Regions from separate parts of the Telluria sp. ZB4P37 genome, predicted to be linked through region 1. Evidence: predicted binding sites of a transcription regulator. Region 1 holds the regulator's gene; the other holds the start of a gene.
What was found. Region 1 encodes sigma-54, which starts transcription at its own class of promoters, with help from an activator protein. Its sites were predicted from a motif close to TGGCANGNAANCTGCTTT; they were not measured.
Positions count from the first base shown of each region.

Region 2: AC56K1_RS01165 (PEP-CTERM sorting domain-containing protein) is a predicted target of sigma-54. The motif match lies at 2,953-2,970, and genes of this name have one in related genera.

Region 1 is NZ_JCASID010000008.1:205,999-211,786, forward strand. It holds gene AC56K1_RS14825 (KdsC family phosphatase) at 1-337, shown strand, start outside; gene lptC (LPS export ABC transporter periplasmic protein LptC) at 356-955, shown strand; gene lptA (lipopolysaccharide transport periplasmic protein LptA) at 983-1,537, shown strand; gene lptB (LPS export ABC transporter ATP-binding protein) at 1,534-2,307, shown strand; gene AC56K1_RS14845 (RNA polymerase factor sigma-54) at 2,310-3,791, shown strand; gene hpf (ribosome hibernation-promoting factor, HPF/YfiA family) at 3,850-4,203, shown strand; gene AC56K1_RS14855 (enoyl-CoA hydratase/isomerase family protein) at 4,324-5,406, shown strand; partial or broken gene AC56K1_RS14860 (Ig-like domain-containing protein) at 5,512-5,788, opposite strand, start outside.
Region 2 is NZ_JCASID010000001.1:226,515-232,302, forward strand. It holds gene AC56K1_RS01140 (DUF2750 domain-containing protein) at 1-209, shown strand, start outside; gene AC56K1_RS01145 (nuclear transport factor 2 family protein) at 206-718, opposite strand; gene AC56K1_RS01150 (DUF817 domain-containing protein) at 825-1,667, opposite strand; gene AC56K1_RS01155 (NUDIX hydrolase) at 1,784-2,431, shown strand; gene AC56K1_RS01160 (hypothetical protein) at 2,437-2,775, opposite strand; gene AC56K1_RS01165 (PEP-CTERM sorting domain-containing protein) at 3,016-3,576, shown strand; gene AC56K1_RS01170 (chemotaxis protein CheW) at 3,826-4,287, shown strand; gene AC56K1_RS01175 (ATP-binding cassette domain-containing protein) at 4,306-5,788, opposite strand, start outside.

The DNA.
Region 1 (5,788 bases):
CCTGTCGCCGATCGTGGTCAAAAGGGCAGCAGACCTGGGCATTCAGCATGTCTACCAGGGCATCCACGACAAGCGCATCGGCTTTGCCAAGCTGCTCGAAGCCACCGGCGTGACTGCGGAAGAATGCGGCTACATCGGCGACGACGTGATCGACCTGCCGCTGCTGACCAAAGTCGGCTTTGCCGTGGCCGTGCCCTCGGGCCACCCGGAAGTGCAGCACCGCGCACATTACGTCACCAGGAACGCTGGCGGCCGCGGCGCCGTGCGCGAAGTCTGCGACCTGGTCATGCGGGCCCAGGGCACCTACGAACAGGCGCTCGCGCCTTACTTTGCCTAAGCCGTCGCACGAGCAGACATGGTCAACTACAAGCGCACCGCCCACCGCTGGAGACTGCTGAGCGTCATGATCATCGGTGTCTTCCTCGCCTTCGGCAGTTTCTGGCTGGTGCAGGTGATGGACAGCGACGATGGCGATGCGCGCCTGGGCGGGCCGATGAACGAGCCCGATTACATCGTCGAGAATTTCTCGTTCGTGCGGATGACCGAAGAGGGCAAGCCGAGCTACGTCGTGTCGGGCAAGCGCCTGGCGCACCAGCCGCAGGGCGACGTCTCCGAAGTAGAGCAGCCGGTGGTGCAGGGCATGACGCCCGGCCGCCCGCGCACCAACGTCGTGGCCAACCGCGGCCGCATCTACCACGAAGAACACCGCGTCGACCTGCTCGGCAAGGTCGACATCCAGCGTCCGGCCACGCCGACCAGCGAAGCGCTGCGCGTGCGCACCGAGGCGCTGACCGTGCTGCCCGACGAAGAGATCATGAAGACCGACAAGCCGATCGAGATGCAGCTCGGCGCCTCCACCATCCGTGGCACCGGCATGGTCGCGAACAACGCGACCCAGAAACTGCACCTGGCCAGCCGCGGCCAGATCGTCTATCCGCCACGCGCGCAACGCTAGCGCGCACGTCATCACAGGACAAGCACCATGAAAAAAATCATTCTTGCCGCCCTTCTTGGCCTGGCCTCCCTCGGCGCCTTTGCCGAGCGCGCCGATTCGCTCAAGCAGGCCGTGATCAACTTCGACACCCTGGACGTCGACGAGGTCACGCAAACCCGCATCCTGACCGGCAACGTCGTGCTCACGCGCGGCACCCTGGTGCTCAAGTCCGACCGCGCCCAGGTCAAGGAAACGCCGGAAGGCTATATGAGCGTGACGCTCACCGCAGCGCCGGGCAAGCTGGCCACCTTCCGCCAGAAGCGCGACGGCGGTCCGGACCTGTGGGTCGAAGGCCAGGCCCAGCGCATCGAATACGACGAGCGCGCCGAGCTGGTCAAGCTGTTCACCGCGGCCGAAGTGCGCGAGCTCGAAAGCGGGCGCATGACCAATGAAATCAAGGGTCCGTTCATTTCCTACGACAACCGCAAGGAAGTCGCCCAGGTGCGCAACGACGCCAGCGGCCAGAGCAAGATCGGCGGCGGGCGCGGCACCCTGATCATCGCCCCGCGCCGCCCTGCAACCGCAGAAGGCGGCAAGCAATGACGGCAGCCTTGGCAACCGTGCGCGAAGGCTGCAGCACCCTGATCGTCAAGGGCCTGCAAAAGAGCTATGGCAAGCGGCTGGTGGTGCGCGACGTCTCGCTGCAGGTGGAATGCGGCGAAGTGGTTGGTTTGCTGGGCCCGAACGGCGCCGGCAAGACCACCTCGTTCTACATGATCGTCGGCCTGGTGCCGTCGGACGCCGGTTCGATCGACATCAACGGCACCGACATCTCGAGCCTGCCGATTCATCGCCGCGCGGTGCTCGGCCTGTCCTACCTGCCGCAGGAAGCCTCGGTGTTCCGCAAGCTCACGGTGGAAGAGAACATCCGCGCCGTGCTCGAACTGCAGCGCACCGACGAAGGCAAGGCCATGTCGAAGGACGAGATCAACGAGCGCCTCGATACCCTGCTGGCCGAACTGCAGATCGAGAAGCTGCGCGAGAACCCGGCGCTGTCGCTGTCGGGCGGCGAGCGCCGCCGCGTGGAGATCGCGCGCGCGCTGGCGACCAACCCGCGCTTCGTGCTGCTCGACGAACCGTTTGCCGGCGTGGACCCGATCGCGGTCATCGAGATCCAGCGCATCGTACGCTTCCTGAAGGAGCGCAACATCGGCGTCCTGATCACGGACCATAACGTGCGCGAGACGCTCGGCATCTGCGATCGCGCCTACATCATCAACCAGGGGGCGGTGCTGGCCTCGGGCCGTCCGGACGACATCATCGCCGACGAGTCGGTGCGCCGCGTCTACCTCGGCGAACACTTCCGCATGTGACCATGAAACAGTCCCTGCAACTCCGCACTTCGCAGCACCTGGCGCTCACGCCGCAGCTGCAGCAGTCGATCCGGCTCCTGCAGTTGTCCACGCTCGAACTGCACCAGGAGCTCGAGCAGATACTGACCGATAACCCGCTGCTCGAACGCCTTGACGATCCGCTCGACCACTCGGTGCGCCTGCTGGCTGACGGCGCCATCAACAGCGCACCCGCCAGCGGCGAAGCCCCGGCCACGCAGCCGGCACAGGAAGCCGGCGAAGGCGAGGGCGCCAAGCCGGAGGGCGAAGGTATCGAGGACGGCAATGATCGCGACCGGGGCGAACCGGATGGCGACTGGGGCGGCGAGGGCGGCGGCGCGCGCAGCGGCGACGACGAAGACGGCCGCCCGCAGCTGGAAGCCTGCAGCGTATCCCTGCGCGAGCACCTGGCCGAACAGGTCCGCACCACCGGCTGCAGCGTGCGCGACCGCGCGCTGGCCGAACTCGTGATCGATGCGCTCGACGACAACGGCTATCTGGAGGAGCCGCTGGACGACATCCACGCGCGCCTGCCCGCCGAACTCGAGATCGAGATGGACGAGCTGCGCTGTGCGCTGGCACTGGTGCAGAGCCTGGACCCGGTCGGCTGCGGTGCACGCAGCGCGGCCGAATGCCTGGCGCTGCAGATCCGCCGCATGCCGGGCGTGCCGATGGTCACGCGGCGCCTTGCGTTGAAGATCGTCGAAGGCTACCTGAGCTGGTTCGCCCAGCGCGAATACGCCAAGCTCAAGAAGGCGTTGGACTGCGACGACGAAGACCTGCGCGAAGTGCAGGCCGTGGTCCGCCAGTGCAATCCACATCCCGGCGCGACCTTTGCGTCTGCTACCTCCGACTACGTGGTGCCGGACGTGATCGTGCGCCGCGCCAAGGGCGGCTGGTCGGTGGTGCTGAACCCGGACGTGATGCCGAAACTGCGCGTGAATTCGCTCTACGCCAACCTGCTCAAGCAGGGGAAAAGCGAAAGCCAGATGGGCGCGCAGCTGCAGGAAGCCAAGTGGCTGATCAAGAATATGCGCCAGCGTTTCGATACGATCTTGCGTGTGGCCGAGGCAATTGTAGAGCGCCAGCGCAACTTTTTCAGCCATGGCGCGGTTGCCATGCGCCCGCTTGTGCTGCGCGAGATTGCTGATACACTAGGCCTACACGAGAGTACGATTTCCCGTGTAACCACGCAGAAATACATGTTGACCCCCCACGGCATGTTTGAACTGAAATATTTCTTCGGAAGCCACGTCGCCACCGAAGCGGGGGGAGAAGCATCTTCCACGGCGATCCGCGCGCTCATTGCGCAATTGACAGGAGCAGAAGACCCAAAGAACCCTCTATCCGACAGCAAGATCGCGGAAATGCTCGGGGAACAAGGTATGGTCATTGCGCGCCGGACGGTTGCCAAATACCGCGAAGCCCTCAAGATCCCTCCCGTCAGCCTCCGCAAGTCTCTGTAACTGCACTGCCCACACCTATCTTGTGGCGCGGGCAGCGCGACATTTTAAAGGAGTGTGTATGAACCTCACAATCAGTGGTCATCATCTTGAAGTGACTCCCGCAATTCGTGAATACGTTCAGAATAAGCTCGAGCGCATTAACCGTCATTTCGATCACGTGATCGACACCCACGTGTTCCTCGCCATCGACAACCTCACCGAAAAAGAAAAACGGCAGAAAGCCGAGATCAACCTGCAAGTATCAGGAAAAATTTTGCATGTGGCCAGTGCCGCGCAAGACCTGTACGCGGCGATCGACATGCTGATGGACAGGCTGGACCGCCAGGTCATCAAGCACAAGTCCATGCTGCAAAATCATAATCACGTGGCGCACAAACGCCTGCCGGATCTCGGCGAAGCCGCCGCTGCGTAAATACGCGCGGCAGCAATGACAGCAAGGGCGTCTGAGGGGACGCCCTTTTTGCATCTACAGTGCTTCGCATGCGCGCGACTGTTCTGTAAAATGCATGTTTTTTCGATCACAGCACATTCCATGACCGACACCGTCCTGACCCGCGTCGCCAACCGCACCGGCGTCATTACGCTCGACCGGCCAAAAGCCCTGAATTCCTTGTCGCTCGATATGGTGCGCGCGCTCACCGCGATCCTGCGCGACTGGCAGAACGATGCCGGCATCGACGCGGTCGTGATCACCAGCTCGAGCGAAAAGGCCTTGTGCGCGGGTGGCGACATCCGTTTCTTCCATGAAATGGGCCATGTCGGGCCGACTGGCGGCAGCGCGCTGCTGGAAGATTTCTTCACCGAAGAATACGCGCTGAACCACCTGATCCATTTCTACCCGAAGCCGTATATCGCGCTGATGGATGGCGTGGTGATGGGTGGCGGCATGGGCATTGCCCAGGGCGGTCCCGGTTGCGGCCTGCGCATCGTCACCGAGCGCAGCAAGGTCGCCATGCCCGAGGTGAATATCGGCCTGTTCCCCGATGTCGGCGGCAGCCATTTCCTGTCGCACGCGCCGGGCCAGTTGGGCCAGTACCTGGGCCTCACCGGTTTGACGATCGGCCCGGCCGACGCGATGTACGTGGGCCTGGCGGACCTGTTCGTGCCGGGCGAGAAGATGGGTGAGTTGATGGCGCTGGTGGAAGCTACGCCGGGTGCTGGTTTGCCTGCAGCGATCCGTGCGTTTGCCGCGCCGTTTGCGCGGGCCGCAGGCAGCAGTGAACTGCAGGCCCGGCGCGCCGTGATCGACGCCCACTTCGGCGCCGCCTCTGTGGCCGCCATCATGGCATCGCTGGCGCGCGACGAGAACCCGTTCGCGCAAAAAGCCCTCAAGGCCATGCGCCAGCGCTCGCCCCTGATGATGTGCGTCACGCGCGAACTCCTGCAGCGCGGCGCCTCGCTGGACGTGGCCGATTGCCTGCGCATGGAACGCTCGCTGGTGCGCCACAACTTCGAACACGGCGAAGTGCTGGAAGGCGTGCGCGCGCTGGTGATCGACAAGGACAACCTGCCGAAGTGGAATCCGGCGACGCTGGAGGAAGTGACGCCAGCGATGGTGGCGAAATTCTTCGAGCCGGTCTGGCCCGATTACGCACACCCCTTGCGTCACCTGTAGCAATACGCACGGTTGATCCGGCTTGCACGTCGATGCCGGCGCGTCAGTACGATGCGGCTTTGGTTGCACAAGGGCCTGCACTGTCAAAGCGCAGGCCCTTGCGCCTTATTCGGGCATGCCGAACATAATGGCACCCGACAGTGCCGAGACGCTCGGAACGCCGACCAGGACAATCGAGGTACCAGGCAGGCTGATGAGTAGATCGTTGCCGGTGTCAGTGACATACTTCGCGATGAACGCATCGACATTCATCGGCGTCGAGAAGAAGTCTGCAAAAAACAGTTTGTCTCCCTCGGCGGCTTTGAAATCCAGAAGGCGGTCATTGCCGTTCTGAGGATCGAATATGAACTTGTCAGCCCCAGCACCACCAGTGAGGATGTCA
Region 2 (5,788 bases), on a different contig from region 1:
ACGCCCAGGGCGAGTGGGCAGCCTACCGGCCCGCCGCCATCGCATTCGAGGACTTCGTCGACACCTGGCTGCGCGGCATGCACGAAGACGGCATGCGGGCCGGAGTCAACTTCAACGCCGACATGGCGGGGGTCGAGATGGAGCCGGCCGACCTGGCGCGCGCGCTCCTGGTGCATCCCGACAGCGAAGCGCCGGCTGCTGCCGGCTAGTCGCACTGGCAGGTGTCCGGGGCCGGCCGGATCTCGGTGGTCTGGTGGAAGGTGTTCTTCCAGCCGTCCGGCTGGCGTACCCACACGCGCACGTAGCGCCCGCGAAAAGGCCTGGCCCCGGCCGCTGCCAGCTGGCTGCGGAACACGCCGGTGACGATGGCGGTCACGCCGCGGTCGAGCACCTGGACCTCGGTCGATTCAATCTCGTAGACCCGGAAATGGATGTCGTCGCGCTCGATCGCCGTGAGCAGCTCGGTCTTGCTGCGCACCCGGCCGCGGCTTTCGACGTGGTAGTACTGGCGGTCCATCAGCAGGCGCAGGGTGGCGATGTCGCGCCGCAGGATGGCGCCGGCGCGCTGGCGCTCGAGGGCCAGCAGCACGGCGTGGATCGCGCTTTCGGCGCCGGCGCTGAGCCGGTGGCTCTGGGCCCCGGCGGCGCAGGCGGCGCCCGGCAGCCCGGCCGCCGCCACGAAGGCGAGGGAGCTGGCAAATACGGTCAAACGCTTCATGGTGATTCCTTCGCCGGCGCGGGCAGGAGAGCGCCCGCATGGCACATCATAGTGCAGCGGGCCCGTCCTTGAGTCCAGCGTGGCGCATACGCGACGCCGGCCTGCTTCAGGCGCGCGCGACGTGGATCTTTTCCTTGATGTGCTTGAGGTTGGCAACGATGGTGAAGGTCATGATCACCAGCAGCGACCATGAACTCCATTTGCTCATGTGGACGCTCGACCAGGCTCCCAGCTGGTTCGGGTAGCGCCACACGCCCCAGAAGGTGCCGATGTTCTCGGCCAGCCAGATGAAGAACCCGATCAGCACGAAGGCCAGCAGCAGCGGCATCTTGCGGTCGCGGTCGAGCGGGCGGAACACCACCATGGTGCGCGAGTACAGGCCGAGCGCGCAGGCGGCCAGGTACCAGCGGTAGTCGCCGATGTAGTGGTGGGTGAAGAAGTTCACGTAGATCAGGATGGCAATGGTCCAGGCCATCCAGTGCGGCGGATGGTGGCGGATGCGCAGGTCGAACAATCGCCAGGCCTGCACGATATAGCTGCCGATGGCCGCATACATGAAGCCCGAGAACAGCGGCACGCCGAGCAGCTTGGTGTAGCCGAAGTCCGGATAGCTCCACGACTGGATGCCGCCGGACACCTTGAAGGCCTCGAGCACGAAGCCGACCGCATGGAACAGGCAGATCGCCTTGAGCTCGTCCATCGTTTCGAGTGTTGATCTCACCATCCACAGCTGGATCGCCAGCGCCACCAGCAGCAGCACGTCGTAGCGCGGAATGCCGAAGATGCCCGCACGTGGGCTCAGCATCATGGCGGCGAAGAACAGGCCGACGAACAGGCAGGCGCGCGCATTCTTGAAGCCGAAATACAGGAATTCGGCGCCGCCGCGGCGCCAGCCGCCGAGCTGGCGCGGCCTGGTGTCGAGCAGCACGTTGTCGAGCGCGAGCGTCATCGGAGAGGAGCCGGGCATTCTTTTCATTGTTGTGCGGACCTGGAAGGGAGAGCCGACGAGTGATTCGATGTTGTCACAGAAGGATCGCCGAATCAATCTCGTCGTATGATGTGGCGATGACGAGCATACACCCGGAGAAGAACGAACGCGGCGAGCCGGTAGCGATCAGCGCCCCGAGCGCGCCGACGGCGCCGGCGAACTGGCTCGACCCGGCGCTGCTTGCGACCGTCATTCCCGGCGGCGCCATGCCGGCTGCGCTGAACGGCATTGCCTTCCGCCCATGGACAGGGGCGCCGCAGGAAGATGCGGGATGGGCGGCTGTTGCAGGCCAGGATGCCGCGTTCAGTGAACCCGTGTACGAGCCGGTTGCCGGCATGGTGGTTGCGGCCGGCGTGGCGATCGAGGAAGCGGATGGGCGCATCTGGGTAGTCCATCCCTCGAATGCCTATGGCGGCTACCGCGCCACCTTCCCGAAAGGCTCGCAAGACCATGGCGTGCCGCTGCGGGCAACGGCGATTCGCGAAGCCTTCGAGGAAAGCGGCTTGCAAATCGTGCTCACGGGCTTTCTCGCCGACCTGACCCGCAGCCGCAGCCGGACCCGCTATTACTTGGCACGCCGGGTCGGCGGATGCCCGGCCGACATGGGCTGGGAGAGCCAGGCGGTATCGCTGGTGCCGCGCGCGCTGCTGCACATGGTGCTGGTCCATCCGAACGATGCGCCGCTGGTGAACTCGCTGCAGGAAACCGCCGGCAAGCTCGCCTGACCAGCTCAGGGCGCGTCCTGCGGCAGCGCGGCGTACCAGCCGGCATACGGGGTGTTGGCGGCCAGCCGGCGGTTGAAGTCCGGTGCGCCGTCAAGCCACCACACCGGCCCGCGTTCCCCAAGCGCGCGCTTGGCCGCGTCCACGGCGGCCCGGGCGCTGCGCTCGGCGTCAAGGTCGCCCGCTTTCCTGGCCGCGCCGACCTGCCTGCGCGCATCCATGAGCCGGTTCACCCACAGCTGTCGTTCGTCCGGCGCGAGTCCAGGGTTACTGGTGCGCCAGAGGCGTCCTTTCACGACGAAATATCGCCCGTCCGGCGTGCTGGGATAGGTGCGAGGGCTGGACATGGCCTGACTATACCCAAGGCACCGGCTATCCCACGCACGCCTGCCCACATACGGAACAGCCTGCCGGAACAAGGTTGCAATATTACATCTGTATATCTGTCGGGAAACTTTACATTCAATCTGGAAAGCCTCGGGCCTTGCTGGTTATGTTGCTGAATCTAAAAGAAATTTTCCTGCTGGCACGATGATTGCTATTAGGTGGAGGTGACAAAAACCATAACCCACAACTGGAAGAACACCATGAACGTCCTGAAAGCATTCGCAATCTCCGTCATCCTCGCCGGCGCCGCGGCATCGGCATCGGCATCGGTCGTGCAGACCACGGCGCCGGCCGGTTCGTATCAGCAGGGCGGCAACCAGGAACTGGGCCGCGTCACCTTCGCCGCCGGCACCAATTATGTGTCGAACCTGACCAGCTCGGTTACCCTGGTCGACCAGGGCTGGGGCGGCTCGGATCCAAGCAACGGCGTCTACGTCGGCCTGTACAACGGCGAAAACCACCTGTACAACCTGCACCTGGCCGGCGCCGGCCACGACTGGTCGACCCAGACCCGCGACTTCGGCGCGGCCGAGCTGACCGAACTCAATGCGCTGCTGATGGCGATCGACCAGTCGGGCAACCTGGCAATCTCGATGCGCATGTTCACCAATTCGTGGGGCTATCCAGGCTGGTCGCTGACCACCCGGAATGCCACCATGACCATCACCTCGTCGCAAGTTCCCGAGCCGGCATCGATCGCCCTGTTCGGCCTGGCGATGGCCGGCATGGCTGCTGCGCGCCGCCGCAAAGCAAGCAAGTAACCAGGAAACGCCCGCACTGCCCCGGCAGTGTCGAAGCGCCCAGGGGCCCGGTCGGTAAAACGACCGGGCCTTGTCGTTTGGCGCTGTGCCCGTTGCGTGCGGAAGATGCCAAGCGCCGCTCTAAGCAGCCGTTCCGGGGACGCAATGCGCTCGCCGTCCAGCGCCAGCCAAGGTGCACTAGTTGACTACAGTCAACATTACTGGAGGGCCGCGCCCTTAGGATTGGTAATGCCGATGAAAGGGAGCACCATGTCGAACCGACCGCCAGCCGTACCCCAGCAGTTCCTTGGTTTCACCCTTGGCGGGCTCGAATATGGGCTCGACTATGCAGCCGTCCAGGAGCTCAAGCTGTTCAAGTCGCTCGAACGATTTTCAAACGATGGCGAAATCGTCGGCGGGGTGGCGCTCTCGCGCGGGGTGATCATGCCGGTGGTCGACCTGCGCGCCGCCTTCTCCGCCGAATTCTCGGTGCCCGATCCCGGCACGGACGTGATCGTCGTGCGGGTCTCGGCAGGCGTGGTCGGGGTGGTGGTGGAGCGGGTGACGGGCGTGGTGCGGCTGCATCCGGAACAGGTGGCGCCGCTGCCGGGCGCCCGGGCCGATGCCGACTACCTGATTGGCCTGGGCAGCATCAAGGGACGGCGCCTGATCCTGATCGACATCGACCGCCTGATGTCGCTGGCCCCGGCCGAGCCCCGCCGGGTGGCCTAGCGGCCGCCTGGCTGTCTATCAAGCGGCCAGGCCTTCGAGCTGCTCCTGCAGCGCCATCCATTCGGTTTCCAGCTGCTCCAGGTCGCGCACCGCGAAAGCCTGGTCGGCCACCAGGGTTTTCAGGCGCTCCTTCTGGCCGGCCTCGTAGACGGCCGGGTCGAGCAGCGCGGCGTCAATGCCAGCCTTCTTCTCGTTGAGCTTGGCCATCTGTTCTTCCAGGCGCTTGACCCGGTTCTCGATCGGTTTGCGCAGCGCGGCAATGCGCTGGCGTTCGCCGGCTTCCATCCGCTTCTGGTCCTTGCGCTCGGCCGGTGGCGCAGCAGCCAGCGCGGCCCTGGCCTCGGTCGCAGCGGCCGTGATCGGCGTGGCGGCCACCGTGGGCAAGGTGACCGTGCCCTTGCCGAGCTTGGTCTTGAACAGCCATTCCTTGTAGTCGTCCAGGTCGCCGTCGAAGGGCTGGAGCTTGCCGTCGGCGACGATGATGAATTCGTCCGTGGTGGCGCGCAGCAGGTGGCGATCGTGCGATACCAGGACCACGGTGCCCTCGAACTGGGCCAGCGCAAGGGTCAATGCTTCGCGCGTTTCGAGGTCGAGGTGGTTGGTCGGTTCATCGAGCAGCAGCAAATTCGGCCGCTGCCACACGATCAGGGCCAGCGCCAGGCGCGCTTTTTCGCCGCCCGAGAAGGGTTTGATCGGGCTGCTGACCATCTCGCCGGGGAAGTTGAAGCTGCCCAGGAAGTTACGCAGCTCCTGCTCGCGCACGGTCGGCGCGATCTTGGCCAGGTGCCACAGGGGCGATTCGTCGTGGCGCAGCATCTCGACCTGGTGCTGGGCGAAATAGCCGATCGACAGGCCCTTGCCCAGGGTGGCGATGCCCTCGAGCGGCGCCAGCTCGCCGGCGATGGTCTTGATCAGGGTCGATTTGCCGGCGCCGTTCACGCCCAGCAGGCCAATGCGCTGGCCGATCTGCAGCGAGAAGTTGATGCGCTTGACGATGGTCTTGGCGCCCACCTTGTCGCCGTGCTCGTCCAGCAGGTTATAGCCGGCATTGACGTTGTCCAGCACCAGCAGCGGGTTCGGGGCGGCCAGCGGCTCGCGGAACTCGAACGAGAATTCGGCGGCGGCGCGCAGCGGCGCGAGTTCTTCCATCTTGGCCAGGGCCTTCATGCGGCTCTGGGCCTGGCGCGCCTTGGTGGCCTGGGCCTTGAAGCGGTTGATGAAGGATTCCAGGTGGGCGCGCGTGCGCTGCTGCTTTTCCATCGCACTGGCGGCCAGCACCATCGCGGCGGCGCGCTGGCGCTCGAAGCTCGAGTAGTTGCCCCCATAGCGCTTGAGCTTGCGCTCATCGATGTGCACGATGACGTTGACGATTTCATCGAGGAAGTCGCGGTCGTGCGAAATGATGACCAGGGTGCCCGGATAGCGCTTGAGCCAGTCCTCGAGCCAGATGATGGCGTCCAGGTCCAGGTGGTTGGTCGGCTCATCGAGCAGCAGCAGGTCG